Regions from separate parts of the Nitrincola salilacus genome, predicted to be linked through region 4. Evidence: predicted binding sites of a transcription regulator. Region 4 holds the regulator's gene; each other region holds the start of a gene.
What was found. Region 4 encodes FNR, which switches genes on or off when oxygen is low (the NO sensors DNR and NnrR bind a similar motif). Its sites were predicted from a motif close to TTGATNTANATCAA; they were not measured.

Region 1: the regulator FNR is predicted to act here: its motif matches at 1,996-2,009, upstream of ACK3CJ_RS17290 (histone deacetylase family protein).
Region 2: the regulator FNR is predicted to act here: its motif matches at 1,715-1,728, upstream of ACK3CJ_RS22090 (YdcH family protein).
Region 3: the regulator FNR is predicted to act here: its motif matches at 3,259-3,272, upstream of ACK3CJ_RS08135 (TraR/DksA family transcriptional regulator).

What each region holds. Positions count from the first base shown of each region.
Region 1 is NZ_CP176580.1:3,733,605-3,738,013, forward strand. It holds gene ACK3CJ_RS17280 (glutathione peroxidase) at 1-322, opposite strand, end outside; gene ACK3CJ_RS17285 (DEAD/DEAH box helicase) at 558-1,925, shown strand; gene ACK3CJ_RS17290 (histone deacetylase family protein) at 2,183-3,106, shown strand; gene ACK3CJ_RS17295 (NAD(P)/FAD-dependent oxidoreductase) at 3,149-4,409, opposite strand, start outside.
Region 2 is NZ_CP176580.1:4,788,766-4,793,174, reverse strand. It holds gene ACK3CJ_RS22100 (GNAT family N-acetyltransferase) at 6-254, opposite strand; gene ACK3CJ_RS22095 (DUF2157 domain-containing protein) at 315-1,349, shown strand; gene ACK3CJ_RS22090 (YdcH family protein) at 1,401-1,649, opposite strand; gene ACK3CJ_RS22085 (HPP family protein) at 1,825-2,769, shown strand; gene ACK3CJ_RS22080 (winged helix DNA-binding protein) at 2,798-3,334, opposite strand; gene ACK3CJ_RS22075 (TRAP transporter large permease) at 3,334-4,409, opposite strand, start outside.
Region 3 is NZ_CP176580.1:1,739,195-1,743,603, forward strand. It holds gene aspS (aspartate--tRNA ligase) at 1-3, shown strand, start outside; gene ACK3CJ_RS08115 (YebC/PmpR family DNA-binding transcriptional regulator) at 59-796, shown strand; gene ruvC (crossover junction endodeoxyribonuclease RuvC) at 825-1,340, shown strand; gene ruvA (Holliday junction branch migration protein RuvA) at 1,474-2,097, shown strand; gene ruvB (Holliday junction branch migration DNA helicase RuvB) at 2,191-3,198, shown strand; gene ACK3CJ_RS08135 (TraR/DksA family transcriptional regulator) at 3,330-3,545, shown strand; gene ybgC (tol-pal system-associated acyl-CoA thioesterase) at 3,670-4,107, shown strand; gene tolQ (protein TolQ) at 4,097-4,409, shown strand, end outside.
Region 4 is NZ_CP176580.1:2,055,790-2,060,198, forward strand. It holds gene ACK3CJ_RS09740 (bile acid:sodium symporter family protein) at 1-313, shown strand, start outside; gene queE (7-carboxy-7-deazaguanine synthase) at 348-980, opposite strand; gene rdgC (recombination-associated protein RdgC) at 1,066-1,980, opposite strand; gene ACK3CJ_RS09755 (adenine phosphoribosyltransferase) at 1,982-2,524, opposite strand; gene fnr (fumarate/nitrate reduction transcriptional regulator Fnr) at 2,720-3,493, opposite strand; gene hemN (oxygen-independent coproporphyrinogen III oxidase) at 3,673-4,409, opposite strand, start outside.

The DNA.
Region 1 (4,409 bases), 1.7 Mb from region 4:
CGCTGAATTCACCATTACCATCTGGCAACATCATGATGTTTTCAACATTCTGGTCGGCAGCCCAGGCATTCATCACAAATGCATCATTAACAGAAAGACAGATGATGCTGTCCACGCCACAACCGCTCAAAACAGGCGCTAATTCATTGTAACGCGGCAGATGGGTGCTGGAGCAGGTAGGTGTGAAAGCTCCCGGCAGTGCAAACAGTACAACGGTCTTGCCCTTGAACAATTCATCTGTTGTCAGGTTGACCCACTCATTGCCCTGACGGGTTCGAAATGTGACATCCGGCACACGTTGACCTTCACGGTTCTGCAGCATATGTGTTCTCCATTTGAGATTTTATTAATTCATTGAAAACAGTGTATAAAAATGTGTCGTGGAAAGAAAATTAATTGTTTTCTGAAAATCGATTGCAATAAACTATCGAAATATTATCCCGATACCGTTTCTCTACCTGGTGACTATCTACGTCATCACCACCAACTCAGACCGACAAACGCTTCATTTTCTGCTAGCATCACGGTTAATATATCCTCAGTGAGAATTAACACGCGTGTTTACTGACATTACCCTGGATTCCAGCCTGAACAAGGCGATCGAAACCCTCGGCTTTACCGAGCCTACACCGGTTCAGTCCAGCACCATCAAAGATGCCATGGCAGGACGCGACCTGATGGTCGGCGCTGAAACCGGCAGCGGTAAAACCCTGGCCTTTCTGCTGCCGATCCTGCACCAGTTGATGCAGAAAGACGCGCCACGCAGTGGTACCCGTGCACTGATTCTGACACCGACCCGAGAACTTGCGGAACAGGTCAGCAAGGTTTGCGAATCGCTGGTGGCCTTCAGCAGCATCAAGGTGATACAGGTCTGTGGTGGCGAAGGCTTCAAGGAGCAGTCGGCACGTATTCGCCGCAATCCTGAAGTCATTGTCGGTACCCCTGGTCGTCTGGTGGAGCATATCGAACGCAATACCCTGGACTTCAAGGATCTGGAATGTCTGGTACTCGATGAAGCCGATCGCATGCTGGACATGGGGTTTCGCGATGAAGTGCTGACAATTACTGATGCCTGTCAGGCAGAGCGCCAGACCATGCTCTTTTCTGCCACGCTGAATCGTCGCGAGATCAACGATCTGGTCGAGCGCGTGCTGAAAGATCCGATTCAGATTCTGTTGAGTACGGCACAGACCTCATCGGATCATGTCCGTCAGCAGGTTGTACTGGCAGATGATAACCAGCATAAGGAAAAGGAGCTCAACTGGCTTCTCAACAACGAAACCTACGACCGGGCGCTGGTGTTTACCAATACCCGCGTTCAAGCCGATCATCTGGGCGGCATACTGCGCTATAACAAGCATCGCGCAGCAGTCCTGCATGGTGAGATGCAACAACCGCAACGCCGCCAGGTGCTCAACCTGCTGCGCCAGAACAAGGTCAAAGTGCTTGTCGCCACTGATGTCGCCGCGCGTGGTCTGGATATCGACGGTATCGATCTGGTGATCAACTTTGATATGGCGCGTAGCGGTGATGAGTATGTGCATCGTATCGGCCGCACCGCACGTGCCGGTAAAGAGGGGCTAGCGGTGACGCTGATCGCTCATTACGAGTGGAACCTGATGTCGAGCATCGAACGCTATCTGAAAACCAGCTTCGAGCGTCGTGCCCTGCCAGGCCTGAAAGGCAGCTATACCGGACCGAAGAAGGTTCGAAGTTCAGGTAAAGCGGTCGGTAAGAAGAAAGAGCCGGACAGAAAGGGCAGCGTGGAAACCGTCAAGGTGAAGAAGCGCTTGCGTGATCAGAAGTCCATAGGTAAACGACGTGTACCTTCGGCAGAAAAAGCAGTGGAGAAAAAAGTAGAACCCAGCGTGATCAGTGACGGTTTTGCACCACTGAAAAAAAGAGGGACACCGGACGCAGGGTGAACGGCGTCTGATGCCCCAAGACAGTTCTATGCTGTGAGGCCAATACTACGCCCCGTTCAGATTCCGAGTTATGATCTGGATCAAGTATTGGTCTGTGCAGCAAAAAAATCGCATACAACCAAGGGCTAACGTCTCCAGAGCCCATTTTGCTCTACAATGCTGTGTATCAACGTCTGTCTGGCGGCCTGATATTCATGACAACTGTGACACGTCTCTATTGAATATTCCTGGCCGCTTCACCGGGAGATAATAATAAAATGAGCACCGCCTACATCAGCCATCAGGATTGTCTGCTGCACAATATGGGGCCTGACCATCCTGAAAGCCCAGTCAGGCTTCAGGCGATCCGCAAGGTGCTGGAACGAACCGGCTTGATTGATCATCTGGATCAGACAGACTCCGTTGCCATTACAGAGGAACAGATACAGCTGGTGCATGCTCGACTGCATCACAGCAAGCTCGAGATCCTCAGCCCTCAGCAGGGGATCGTCTATGCCGATGATGATACGGCACTTTGCCCCGACTCTCTGCATGCCGCCAGCCTGGCTGCCGGCAGTGTGATTCTGGCAGCCGATCGTGTGCTGGCCGGACATAATCACAACGCTTTCTGCGCCGTACGCCCTCCCGGACATCATGCCGAATACAGCACGGCGATGGGCTTTTGCTTTTACAATAATGTCGCCATCGGTGCCGGCTATGCGCTGAAGCAACCCGGTATTGAACGGGTCGCGATTCTCGATTTCGACGTACACCACGGCAACGGCACTGTGGATATCTTCAAGGATCGCCCGGAAGTACTGGTCTGCTCTACCTTCCAGCACCCCTACTACCCGATGCGTTATCACGATCTGGCGCGGCCCAATATCGTCAACTGCCCGCTGCCGGCACACAGTAACAGTAAACTCTTTCGTGATGCTGTGGAAAACAGGTGGTTGCCCGCTTTGAAAGCGCACAAGCCCGACATGATATTTATCTCAGCGGGTTTTGATGCACACAAGGAAGACCCGATGGCGGATCTGAATCTGGATGAAGAGGATTATCGCTGGGTGACGCAGCAGATCATGGCCGTTGCAGAGGAGTACAGCCGCGGTCGGATCGTATCAGTACTCGAAGGTGGCTACAATCCAGTCGCGCTGGCGTTCAGTGTTCAGGCACATATTGAGGTACTGGCGGGATACTGATCCCTCTCAGCACTCTTTTACCCTCCCCTTTCAACACCACCTTTAACAGAGCCGAGGGAAGCGATGTGCTGTTCTGGCGGCAACCTCATAGAATGCCGCCTGCAGATCCCGCAAAGGAACTCGTGACGGCTGTGTCACCGGCAGGGGCATCACAGTGGTATCCCCCGTACACAGATATTGCGCCAGCGCCCGCCCCATCCAGGTACCTGGTCCAATTCCCCGCCCACTGTATCCCATGCAACTGTAGAGACCGCTGGCCAGTTCATGAAAATGCGGCAGGTGATCCTGACTGAAAGCGATCTGCCCCACCCAGCGATGCTGCCAGTTGAGTCGCCCCAGCTCAGGATAAGTGCGGGTGATCCAGTTATCAGCCCAGTCCGCCAGACGGTCAGCCGGCAACAGATCGCCCATGCTGCCAAGAATAAAACGCCCCTGCTGATCCAGTCTGAAGGCATTCATGATACTGCGCGTATCCCAGGTACCCTCCGTGTTGGGAAGTACACGTGCCAACTGTACTTCGGTCAATGGCTCGCTGGCATATTGGAAAAAGTTGATCGGTACAAAGCTCTGTACCAGTGATGGGTAGAGCGGCCCGGAATAGGCGTTGGTCGCCAGCACTACCTGAGCCGCTGTCACTGTGCCACTGGGGGTGTGCAACAGCCAGCCGGAAGGTGCCTGACGATCCAGCGCAGTTACTGGCGTCTGCGTTGCGATAATGGCACCCGCCTCCTGTGCCGCACGCGCCAGACCTCTTGCATAGGCAAGCGGCTGTATCGTGCCGGCACGAGGGTCAAACAGCGCTGCCTGATAACCTTCAGCGCCGGTGCGCTTGCGAGTCTGTGCACGATCCAGCAATGTTACAGGCGCTCCCCGTGCATTGAGTTGACGCCATCGCCGCTGCAGTTCTCGCTCCCCCATAGCAGAATGGGCCAGATGCAGCGTTCCGTTACGCACCGGCTCACAGGCGATCTGATGCTGTTCGATCAGCGAAAACACCAGATCTGGCGCCTGTGCCAGCTCATGATAGAGACGCTCGCCGGGCTCCTCGCCCAGCTTACTGACCATCTGATCCGGCTCCATCCATAGCCCGGCGTTTGCCAACCCGACATTGCGCCCCGAGCCACCATGCCCTATTTCCTGCGCTTCCAGCACAATGACGCTGACACCCTGACGCGCCAGATGCAATGCCGTGGACAAGCCGGTAAAACCACCGCCGACCACCACAACATCCGCACTCATCGACTCCTGCAGTGGATCACCCACTGCAGCTTCGACGGCACTGGCACTCCATAAACTTTCGGCC
Region 2 (4,409 bases), 2.1 Mb from region 4:
TTCTGTCAGTGCAGAAACTTCTGCACATACCAGCAGGTAGCCGTGATCTGATAGCCATTATCTCTGGCCCACTTCAATCCGGCTCTGACCAGTTTTTCTGCCAGCCCATGGTTGCGCAGTTCAGGGGGCACGTAGGTGCTGCTGAAGTTGATCTGATCATCCGAGATCTGATACTCGAGCACACAATCATGACCATCCTGTGTCAGCAGAAAGCGGTTATACTCCATCTGATGTTCAACCATTTGCTCCATCATCGCGACCTCTACAGGGTAAAGTAGACAATATAAAAATAGATATTAGCACAAGGAGTGGCCATGAAACTGAATCGAGGCCTACTTGATGAGGCCAGCCAGCAGGGCATTATCAGCGAACAACAAGTACAGGCGCTCTGGGCGTTTCTGAACCAGGCATCTCAAGACACACCCGGGTTTCGCTTTACCCATATCCTCTATTATCTGGGAGGCATGCTGGCCATCGGTGCCATGACCTTGTTCATGACACTCGGCTGGGAGAGCTTCGGTGGTTGGGGGCTGCTATTTATTGCGCTCGCCTATGCCGTCGCTGGCCTGTGGCTGACCGAGCATCTGCTCTATAGCAAGCGCTTGCCGATTCCGGCCGGTATCACAGCCACTTTTGTGCTGGTGCTGACACCCTTGGCTATCTATGGTTTGCAAAATGGTCTTGGACTCTGGGCAGAGGGGCGTTTCTATCGTGATCTACACCGCTGGATCGACTGGCGCTGGCTGATCATGGAACTGAGTACTCTGGCGGTCGGTACTATCCTGCTCTGGCGCTATCGTCTGGCTTTTCTGGTGATGCCGATTGCCGTCACGCTCTGGTACATGAGCATGGATCTGGTGCCTTTTCTGTTTAACGATCTGGACTATAACTGGGAGCTGCGCAAACTGACTTCCATCTGGTTCGGACTACTGATGACGCTGCTCGCCTTCTGGATCGATGTCCGTACTACCCGCCGTCAGGATTTTGCCTTCTGGCTCTATCTGTTTGGCGTGATCACTTTCTGGAGCGGTATGACACTGCTCTCATCCGACAGCGAGCTGAACAAGTTTATCTACTTCTGCATCAACCTGGGCATGATTCTGATCGGAGCCGTCCTGTCGCGCCGTGTTTTCGTCGTATTCGGGGCACTGGGTGCTGCCACCTATCTCGGACACCTGGCCTATAACGTCTTCCAGGACAGTATTCTGTTTCCATTTATACTGACTGTGATCGGTCTCGGCATTATCTGGCTTGGCATACTCTGGCAAAAACATGAAGAACGCATCAACCGCAGAATTCAAAGTCTGTTACCGAAAAAGTTACAGATGCTGCTGGCAAAGCGTCATTAAAGGAGAGAAGTAAGGTAGGAGAATGTGCCCGTTACCGGGCACTTATTCGGATCAGACTGAAGCTTCATCGCTCTTCAGCATCGCGAAGAGCTGATCTTTCAGGCTCAACCGCTGTTTTTTCAGGTTTTCGATATATTCATCGCTGCTCACTTCGACACCGTTTTCAATACGACGCACTTCGTGATCGTGCTGATGGTACTCATCAAACAGTTTGGCAAAATGTGCGTTGTCCATTTTCATCTGGTGAATCTGCTCACGAAACTCGGGCAGTTCATGGATCAGATCGTGTTTTTCTACCATTTTCAGCTTCCTTGTGTATCAGATTTAGCTCAAGACCATACTAGACCTTTCTCAGACCCTTTGCATTGATCCAACGCAAAGGGTCATGATGTACTGACAGCCGGTTTGCCTGCAGCTTGCGCACAAGCTAGCATATGGGCTGTATCAAACATCCAATCACTCAGGTGAGTCGGCTTTGAACACTCTGCTGCGCCAGATCCTCGGCATTCAACCCAATACCACTTCTCACGCTGAGAAGCTGATATCCATATCAGGCGCATTGCTGGGGCTACTGGCTGTGTATGAGATCTCGGAATGGTATCTGGCTGATCAGAGCTCCCTGTTGATGATTGCGTCCATGGGCGCCACTGCCATTTTGTTGTTTGGCTCTCCGCATGGTGTTTTCTCTCAACCCTGGCCGGTATTGGGCGGGCACTTGCTGGCAGCAGCCATCGGCGTAACCTGCCACAAGCTGTTTCCCATCACCTGGTGGACACCGGCACTGGCTGCCGCCACAGCAATGGCTGCCATGCAATACCTCCGCTGCCTGCACCCACCGGCAGGTGCGACATCCATGATTGCAGTGATCGGAGGTGATCAGGTCTATACCCTGGGCTATGGCTATCTGATTACTCCGGTATTGATGAATGTAATGACACTTTTACTGGTCGCTTTTCTGTTCAATGCACTGTTTGCATGGCGGCGCTATCCCGCAGGACTGATGCGCAGGCATGAGGTCAGTCGGTCTGGAAACAATCAGCAGGATCATTTCGAACTGACTCGTGAGGATTTTGCCGCAGCACTGGAGCAGACCGACTCCTATCTGGATATTACGGCTGAGCAGATGGCAGAGCTTTTAGAGCTTGCGCATCAGCACTCTGCCAACCATCCGGTGCACCCTGATCAGATACGCGCCGGTCGCTGTTACAGCAACGGCAAGCTGGGAAAGAGCTGGGGCATACGTCAGGTGATCACACTGAGATCCGGGAGATCTGCCAACGTGATATATCGCACCCTGGCCGGTACAAATAAAGGTGAAACAGGTAGCAGCTCACTGGAAGGGTTTCGTCTGTGGGCCAGATATGAGGTGGTTGAACAGCAGGATGGTTGGGTCAAGGCAGGAAGCGAAGCATCTGACTGACAAATGCTTCGCTGTTGTTACTGATCCACTACAGCGAGGCCGCCGAGCGTGCCGCCTGATCATACAAGCCAGAGATAGCACGCAACGTACTGGCTATCTGATGCATATCCTCTCGAGCAATACCGAGCGATGCCAGAGATTCGATCAAACAGGCCTCTCGGATCTCTGCATAGCTGGTACAGACCTTGCGGCCCTCATCCGTGGTTCTGAAGAAGGACTCCTTGCCCATCTTCTCGCCCTCTATGAGGCCTAGTTTAGCCAGCTTTTTCAATGCATAACTGACGGTATGGCTGTCTTCAACATTCAACACCAGACAGATATCCGACAGGCGCTTGGCACGCTCACGATGATTGATGCTGTGCAGCACCAGAATATCCAGCGAACCCAGTTCAGGAAAACCAACAGCCGTCATGCAGCGAACCATCCAGCGGTTGAATGCGTGGCTGGATATGATCAGACCGAATTCAAACTCCGACAGCTCTTGCGCACTGCGCGACAGATGTTCGGACGAGACGATCGGGCCACGTGGATCAACCACACGACGGCTGTGTTTTTCCTGTGTCATCAACGATTACCCATGGCATCTGGCAGAAAGGTGACTATCTGCGGGAACAAGCTTATCAGGATAACACCCAGCAGCATCAGGAAGAAGAAGGGTAAGGCTGCTTTGGCGATATGCAGGATATTTTTCCCGGTCATACCCTGCAAAACGAACAGGTTAAACCCAACCGGTGGTGTGATCTGCGACATCTCGACCACGATCACCAGATAGATTCCGAACCAGATCAGATCGATACCGGCAGCCTCAACCATTGGCAACATGATTGAGGTTGTCAGTACCACCACGGAGATCCCATCCAGGAAACATCCCAGCACGATGAAGAACAGCGTAAGAACCGCCAGCAGCATGAACGGCGACAGATCCATCGTCGCAATCAGCGAAGCCAGCTCACTTGGCATGCGGGTGAAACCCATCGCTGCCGTCAGGAAGGAGGCACCGGCCAGGATAAAGGCGATCATGCAGGAGGTTTTCACTGCTCCCAGAGCAGCCTCCATAAAAGTGCTCCAGCTCAGCGCTCCATTGCAAAAAGCCAGTATCAGAGACAGTACCACACCGATGGCAGCGGCTTCAGTTGGGGACGCAAAACCGGCATAGATAGAGCCGATAACACCGACAATCAAAGCCATCATCGGTATCAGACGTCGCGATCTATACAATTTTTCCCGGAACGACATCACCGGATCAGCCGGTGGTACCTTATCCGGATTGCGCCAGGACCAGATCATCAGATAAGCGGCAAACAATGCGATCAGCATCAGACCGGGAAAGATACCCGCCACGAAAAGACGTGCAATGGATTGATCCGTTGCCACCGCAAATACAATCAGAATGATCGAGGGAGGAATCAACAGTCCAAGCGTTGCAGATCCCGCCAGCGTTCCCAGCACCAGTTTATCATCGTAACCTCGGCGTTTGAGTTCAGGGATGGTCATCTTGCCCATGGTCGCACAGGTCGCGGCAGAGGAGCCAGATACGGCCGCAAACAAACCGCAACCGATCACGTTGGTATGCAACAAGCGGCCCGGGATACGTTGCATCCAGGGTGAGAGTCCGGTGAACATATCCTCAGCCAGACGTG
Region 3 (4,409 bases), 320 kb from region 4:
TGATTGTCTGTTTTGAGCGGGTTGCCATGCAGCCCGCTGATTTACCGAGGAAAGTAGTATGGCTGGTCATTCCAAGTGGGCTAACATCAAGCATAGAAAAGCCGCCCAGGATGCCAAGCGTGGCAAGATTTTCACCAAACTGATTCGTGAGCTGACCGTTGCCGCCAAGGCGGGTGGCGGTTTACCCGAAGATAACCCACGCTTGCGTGCGGCGGTCGACAAGGCACTCGGTGCCAATATGAAAAAAGACACCATCGAGAAAGCGATCCAGCGCGGTGTCGGTGGTGCTGATGGTGAGCATTATGATGAACTCACCTATGAAGGTTATGGTGTCGGTGGTGTTGCTATTCTGGTTGAGTGTCTGACCGATAATGTCAATCGTACCGTTTCCCAGGTGCGTGCTGCGTTTAACAAGCATGGTGGCAATCTTGGCACCAATGGCTCCGTCTCCTATCTGTTCGAGAAAAAAGGACAGATTACCTATCCTGAAGGGACTGATGAAGATCTTCTGATGGAGGCGGCTCTTGAGGCGGGTGCCGATGATATTGTCACCCATGACGATGGCAGTATCGATGTATTCACAGCTGTTTCTGACTTCCTGGATGTCAAACAATCGCTTATATATGCTGGTCATGAGCCGGTGCATGCCGAAATCGGCATGATTCCAGCCACTACCGTTGAGCTGGACGTTGAGGCGGGTCAGAAGGTCATGCGTCTGCTGGAGGTGCTGGAAGACCTCGATGACACCCAGGAGGTGTACCATAATGCCGACATTCCTGAAGAGGCGATGGCGTGAGTCGGTTGCCGGTCAGGAATGCTGACGCATGGTGATTCTGGGGATAGATCCCGGCTCTCGGATTACCGGGTATGGTGTGATCAGCTCACTGGGTTCTCGAAATGAGTATATCGCCAGTGGCTGCATCCGTATCAAGGGTGATGAACTGGCTGATCGTCTGAGCCAGGTCTATGCCGGTATCACCGAGGTGATCGATCGTTATCTGCCTCAAGAGGTTGCCATAGAGCAGGTATTCATGGCCCGAAATGCCGACTCTGCGCTCAAGCTGGGGCAGGCAAGAGGGGTGGCGATCGTGGCAGCGGGTAATCAATTGCTGCCCGTTCATGAGTACTCGGCACGCAAGGTCAAGCAGTCAGTGGTGGGAACGGGTGCCGCCGATAAGGCGCAGGTTCAGCATATGGTGGCGATGCTGCTGAAACTTCCCGGCATGCCTCAGGCTGATGCTGCTGATGCGCTGGCCATTGCCCTGTGCCATGCTCACAGCCGTCTATCACTGGTGAGTGTTGCCGGTGTGGCTTCCGGTAAGGGTGGTCGCTGGCGCTGAGCCCTGGCGTCGATCAGATCTGTGACCGGGGCGCTTACCGGTGCTATGATCATCATCTTCAGATCCACAGTCAGACCCCGTTCAGGCTGGCAGGGTCGTCCAATTTCATGTCACAGCAGGAATCAAATCATTCATGATCGGTCATCTCAAGGGTATCGTGCTGGAGAAGCTGCCACCACAGTTGCTTCTGGATGTGCAGGGTGTTGGTTATGAGGTTGAGGCCTCGATGAATACCTTTTACCGCCTGCCTGCTGTTGGCAGCGAGGCGAGTCTTTTCACGCATCTGGTTGTGAGAGAGGATGCTCAGTTGCTGTTTGGTTTTACTGATCGCCAGGAGCGGACGTTGTTTCGCGAGCTGATCAAGACCAATGGTGTCGGCCCCAAGCTGGCCCTTACTCTGCTTTCCGGGATCAGCGCGGATGCTTTGATCAACTGTATCCAGCGCGAAGATACTGCAACGCTGATTAAAGTGCCGGGTGTTGGCAAAAAGACTGCCGAACGTCTTATCATTGAGATGAAGGATAAGCTGAAGCAGTTGCATATGCCGCTTCTATCGGGTGATCCTGCCGAGATGCCGATTCATCTGCAGCAGACGCGTGTAGATCTCCGGGGTGAGGCAGAGAGCGCGTTGTTGGCGTTGGGGTATAAGCCGGTACAGGCAACTCGTGCCGTGGAACAGGCCAGCAAACAGGCAGGAGAAGGGGCCTCAACTGAAGAGTTGATCAAGCTGGCGTTGAAATCGATGGTCAGTGCCTGAGTTTGTTGCCGGCGGGCTCATCTGGCAGGTTATTTCATGCAGCTCATTCATGCAGCTCATTTTATGCAGACAACATAGAAATACAGGAAAATCATGTTAGAAGCTGATCGCTTTATCAGTGCCCTGCCCGTGAAGAGCGAGGAACAGCACGACCGAACTGTCAGGCCTCAGGCGCTGAGTGATTATCGTGGTCAGCCAACCGTGTGTGAGCAGATGGAGATCTTCATTCATGCCGCCAGGCAGCGAAATGAAGCTTTGGATCATACTCTGATTTTCGGCCCTCCCGGTCTGGGTAAGACCACGCTGGCCAATATCATCGCCAATGAGATGGGTAGTCAGATCAAGACAACATCTGGGCCTGTGTTGGAAAAGGCCGGAGATGTCGCCGCGATTCTGACCAGCCTTGAGCCTGGGGATGTTCTCTTTATCGACGAAATTCATCGCCTGAGCCCGAATGTGGAGGAGATCCTCTATCCTGCAATGGAGGACTATCAACTCGATATCATGATCGGAGAAGGGCCGGCAGCGCGATCCATTAAAATCGATCTACCACCCTTTACGCTGGTGGGTGCGACTACGAGAGCGGGGCTACTCACCTCTCCGCTGAGGGATCGATTCGGCATAGTCCAGCGTCTGGATTTCTATTCCATTGAGGATCTGACCGCAATTGTTGTCAGAACAGCCGAGCTCTACGGAACACCCCTGGATCCGGATGGTGCCCGAGAGGTGGCTTGTCGTTCACGCGGAACGCCACGTATTGCAAACCGTCTGTTACGTCGGGCCAGGGATTTTGCTCAGGTCAAGGGAGATGGTGTGATCACGCGGGAAATTGCCGATCTGGCCCTGAATATGCTCAAGGTAGATGAGCGTGGCTTCGATCATATGGACAGAAGGATGCTGCTGGCGATGATCGAGAAGTTCGGTGGTGGCCCGGTGGGTGTGGATAGCCTGGCTGCGGCAATCAGTGAGGAGCGAGATACCATTGAGGATGTGCTGGAGCCTTATCTGATACAGCAGGGTTTTATCATGCGCACCCCGCGAGGCCGAGTGGTGACAGATCATGCCTATCAGCACTTCGGGCTGCCGAAGCCTTCAGTTTAAGTTAAGGGCCAACAAGAGTATCAAACAAGCGTATTTATTTTTCAGGAGACTGCATTTGGCTTGATGCTGATCAAGGTCTGCGCACTGTGGGTGGTTACAATCAGTGATCACTTTCCATAAATGGAGTCAGCATGTGCAGCCGACATGATAAAGCTCAGTACAGACGGGAATTGCAGTCTCTACAGCAAAGTCTGCGTGATGAGCTGTCATCCTGTGAAGCGGCGTTGCAGCGGATTGAGCAGGGCACTTACGGTCGATGTGAGGTTTGTTCAGAGCCGATCGAGCTTAATCGCCTCAAGGCCGACCCTCTTACTACACGCTGCCTGGAGTGCCAGCACAGACATTAGGCAAGGGTGATTTCGTGCTGTATTACCCCGCTGAATAAATCTCCTTAGCATTCTGATGCCCCCCTCTTGTATAAATTCTCTCGGCTGCTATTGTGGGCAGTCTTTGCTTTAATTGGGTTTCGAGATGGTATTCAGCTGGCCGCTGAGGGTTTATATTGAAGATACCGACTACGGCGGTATTGTCTATTATGTGAACTATCTGAAGTTCATGGAGCGTGCCAGAACTGAGCTGCTCCGTAGCCTGGGCATCTCTCAGCAGCAGCTTGCAGTACAACAAAGGCTCTTTGTTGTGCACAAGGTTGACTGTCAGTACAAACGCCCTGCGTTGTTGGATGATGAACTTATTGTCGAAACGGCTCTCAAAGAGCAAGCTGCTGCGCGTGTTGTTTTCCAGCAGAAGATTATTCGTGCCCGAGACTCAGTAGTGCTCTGTCAAGCTGAGGTTCAGGTTGCATGTGTAAATTCCACATCCATGAAACCCTGTCGATGGCCTTCTGCTATTTCGGCCGGGCTGGAAAAATATTGTCAATGCCACTCCGAGGGAGAGAAAAGTGCAAGATAAGATGTCAATCTGGAGCCTGATCCTTGAGGCGAGCCTCTTGGTGCAACTGGTTATGCTGGTGCTGGTGCTGGCTTCGTTCTTGTCATGGGTTATGATTTTTCAGCGCAGATCCGTTTTGCAGCGTGCCAGAAAATCTTTTATTGCCTTTGAAGAGCGCTTTTGGTCAGGGACGGATCTCGGACATCTTTTCCGTGAAGTCAGTCAGAACCCTAACCCCGACAATGGCGCCGAGAATATTTTTCGTGCTGGTCTGAAAGAGTTCACGCGTCTGACTCAGAGTGGTAACGCTGATCCGGATGTGG
Region 4 (4,409 bases):
GCATCTACTGCCTGCCTTGCTGGTCCAGTTGGCGCCCGCAGTGTTTTGTCTGGTATTTGCGGCCATGTTGCTGGGATTTTTGCTGTCGAAGATGGCTGGGCTGAATGATCCACAGCGGATATCAATCATGGTTGAAGTGGGGTTGCAGAATGCTGGTACTGCGCTGCTGGTGACCAGCACGATTCTACAGAATGCTGAAATGTCAGCGAGTGCTCTGGTTTATGGGGTGTTGATGCAGATTCCTGCATTCGCACTTATCGGCTGGCGTAATCGTCGAACCCTGCTGCAGTTTCGACGCAGTCGGACTGCTTGATCCTGACCAGGGGCTGGTGGCGTTTCGGCTCAGCCTAGTCGATACCGATGATCTTGTGTGTCTGCAGGCTTAATTTCCACTGCGGGTGATCCATGCAGTAGCGGATGCAGGCGGCTGTGTTGGCTGCCTGCTCCGGGCTATCGAGTGGTTGCAGGTAAAAGTGCTCAAAATCGAGTGACTGAAACTGTTCGGGGCGGTTTTCGCGTTGCGGATAGACCAGTTTCAGCTCATGACCTTGTGTAATCAGCAGCTCTGCATCAGCTTTGGGGCTGACACAGATCCAGTCAATGCCGGCTGGCAAGGGACGGGTACCATTTGTTTCAATCGCTATTTCGAACCCTTTCTGGTGCAGTGCCTCAACCAGCTCGCCATCCAGCTGCAGTGCAGGCTCTCCTCCGGTACAGACGACATAGGGCTGGCCTTTTTCGCCTGCTGGCCAGAAGCTGCGAATACGACTGGCCAGCGCCTCGGCTGTTTCAAACTTACCGCCGTTCTGGCCATCAGTGCCGATAAAGTCTGTATCACAGAACTTGCACACGGAACTCTCCCTGTCCTGTTCACGACCTGACCAGAGATTACATCCGGTAAAGCGACAAAAAACTGCTGCTCGACCGCTTTGAGCGCCTTCACCTTGCAGGGTGTAGAACATCTCTTTGACACTGTACATGTAAACTCCGGATCAGGTTAAAACAGTAAAGGCTATTCGTAAGGGCCATTCAGTAAAGGCTATTCAGTCAAAGTATGACGCCGCCTTATCGGACGGGTTCCCCGCCGAAGGCTTCCACCAGCGCCGGCACAAAGCGGCTGAACTCTAGCCCCATCTGCGTCAATTGGGCATCAAAATAGGCCAGCTCATCTTCAGGGCTGTCATTGTCCATCTGCTCGCGGAACTGGTCGGTGAGCTTCAGGCGATGCAGGCTCATATCGGCATGCAACACCAGACGAATCTGCTCCTCCCAGTTAAACGCCAGCCGCGTGATCTGCATGCCATTGTCCAGGTGGGCGCGGATCTCATCGCTGAACAGGTCCTGTCCCTTGACGCGAATAACGCCTCCCTCTGCGCTGAGATCACGCAGCTCGCTCTCATCTTCAACCTCAATAACGGAGGGAATAGGGCGTTTGTCCTGCAGCCATTCGGTCATGACGCTGCTGGGGGCCTGGTTGACCTCCAATGGTCTTACAATCAGCGATCCCAACGCTTCACGCAGGGCACTGAGCAGGTCTTCGGCACGTTTGAAGCTGCCGACATCGACCAGAATCCAGCCTTGCTGAGGCATCAGCAGGGCGCGGGTACGATGACGTCGTGTGAAGGCGCGTGGCAGAAGCTCAAGCGTGATGTCGTCTTTCATCTGCTGGCGTTCCTTGCGGTACACCTTGCGTGCTTCGTTCTCTTCGATGACACGGATACGCTCATCCATTTCGTCACGGATCACGCTGGTGGGCAGAATTTTCTCCTCAACCAGATAGCTGATCAGGATATAGCCATTGCTGCTGAATACTGGTGACTCAGACAGAGGGCCAGTCGGTGAGGTCCAGCCGCTGCGACTGACTTCATGGCGGCCACAGGGTACAAAGGGTTTTTCCAGCAGTACTCTTTCGAGATGCTCTTCCGTGAAGTCTTCAGCGGGTTCGAAGCGATAGCAGATAGCGTTTTTAAACCAATTCATTTCAGTGTCCGGCGTAGGCAAGCAAAGAGTAGACAGGAATTCCACTTTCCTGGATGCGGGCGGATCCCTGCAGATCCGGCAGGTCGATCAGTGCGGCCACTTCTGTGACATCTGCACCCAACTGATTGATCAGGCTACAGCTGGCCAGCAGGGTACCGCCTGTGGCGATCAGATCATCAAGCAGCAGTACGCGATCTCCAGCCGCAACAGCATCTGTTTGAACCTCAACAGCAGCAGTGCCATATTCCAGTTTATATTCCTGGCTGATGGTGTCGCCCGGCAGTTTGCCTTTCTTGCGTACCAGAATCAGCGGTAGATTGAGCTGATAGGCAATTACCGATCCCAGCAGAAAGCCGCGTGCATCTATTCCTGCAATATGGGTGATATCACTGCCGATATAGCGCTGAATGAAGGCATCACATACCATGCGCATCGCTTTCGGGTCTTTGAAAACCGGTGTTACATCCCTGAACATAACGCCGGGTTCGGGCCAGTCAGGCAGGGATCGGATCACCGATTTTATGTAATATTCGTCAAAAGACATCAGAAACTCCTCAATAGGATGCAAACTTGATACAGCTCAATGTTTTCGGGTATCAGGCGGTGTTTAATAGGCTCGTTGGGTTACACAATGAACTGATGACGTCATTGTGGGACATTCGGGCGCCTCAGATGAAAATCTGAGGCGTTTTTTTTGGTTTGAGACACGGTTATTCTCGGCAGGTAGTAAACATCTGTATCAGTTACGCTTTTGTTGAAGGGCGGAAGGGTCGTCCACGGAGCATTCGCCAGACAGCTCATAGATCTCTTCAAGATCCATCAGTTTGATCTCTTTGCCATCCACCTGAATCAGGTTCTGGTTTTGAAAACGGGTGAAGATACGGCTGATAGTTTCAACGGCCAAACCCAGGTAGTTACCGATCTCATTTCGTGACATGGACAAACGGAAAGACATGGCAGAGTAGCGCCGCTCCTGAAAACGCTGCGACAGTTTGATCAGGAAGGTGGCGACGCGTTGCTCGGCATTTTTCTTCGACAGCAGCAACATCATCTGTTGCTCGTCGCGGATCTCTTTGCTCATGGTGCGTACAATCTGGCGACGCAGCTCAGGGAGTTGTCCAGACAGGTCATCAAGGCGTTCAAACGGAATTTCGCAGACGGTGGTGGTTTCCAGAATCTTGACCGAGACCGGATAGTGGTTGGCATCATAGCCACTGAGGCCAACCAGCTCACCTGGCAGATAGAAACCGGTGATCTGTTCTTCACCATCATTGGTGATGGTGTAGCTTTTGACGGAGCCAGCACGGATGGCGTAAATGCTGCCAAAAGGGTCGCCCTGTCTGAACAGGTGCTCACCTTTTTTCAATGGTCGGCTCTTGTCGATGATATTGTCCAGCCGCTCCATCTCGGTCATGTTGAGCGAAACAGGGAGGCACAGACTGCTCAGACTGCAGGTGTTGCAGTGTGATGGCTTGATGCTGTGAAGCTTACCTGATGCTGCTTTATCATCCATCCGATTTATCATCCATCCAAGTCCTGCAGTGTCTGTGACGGTCATGCCCGATCTATTCAAAGGACATTATGTATCATTTAGCGCCCGGGGTGAAGTTCAGCAGACGCTTATAGACTAACTGTTATAACAGTAGTCATGACAACTATTATAGCAACAGACCGTCATTAGTCAGGTTTGGATCAGATGATGCGTGAATAGCCTCGGGTAGGTTGCAGTTTGGGAATGTAGGCATCGAATGCCATGCAGACACGTCTGATCAAGAGACGTCCAGCTGGTGTGACATGAATGATGCCAGCATCAAGATGAACCAGACCGTCCTGTTCAAACTGTCGCAGCTCCTGCATCTCAGCGGCAAAGTAGCTGTCGAAATCAAGTTTGAAATGCGATGCGATCGCTTGGGTATCGAGTCTGAAATGGCAGATCAGTTGCTCTATTACAGCGGCACGGATCAGGTCATCGCGACTGAGTGTAATGCCGCGGCGCACGGCATTCTGCTTCTCTTCGATTGCCTGGGTATAGAGACCGAGGTCGTGTTCATTCTGATAGTAAACGTTGCCGATCTTGCTGATGGATGACACGCCCATCGCTACCAGATCGCAGTCTGCATGGGTCGTATAACCCTGAAAATTACGATGCAGCTGACCATTGAGCTGAGCCTGTGCCAGAGAGTCATCGGGTTTGGCGAAGTGGTCCATGCCGATATAGCGATAACCCGCTTCCATCAACTTGCTGATTGTATTTTGCAGGATAATCAGCTTGGCTTCCGCGCTGGGCAAGTGTTCGCTCTGTATATGGCGCTGCGAACGAAAACGCTCGGGCATATGAGCATAGTTGAACACTGACAGGCGATCCGGGCTCATCTCAATCACTTTATCCAGGGTGCGATCAAAGCTGTCTGGTGTTTGATGGGGCAGGC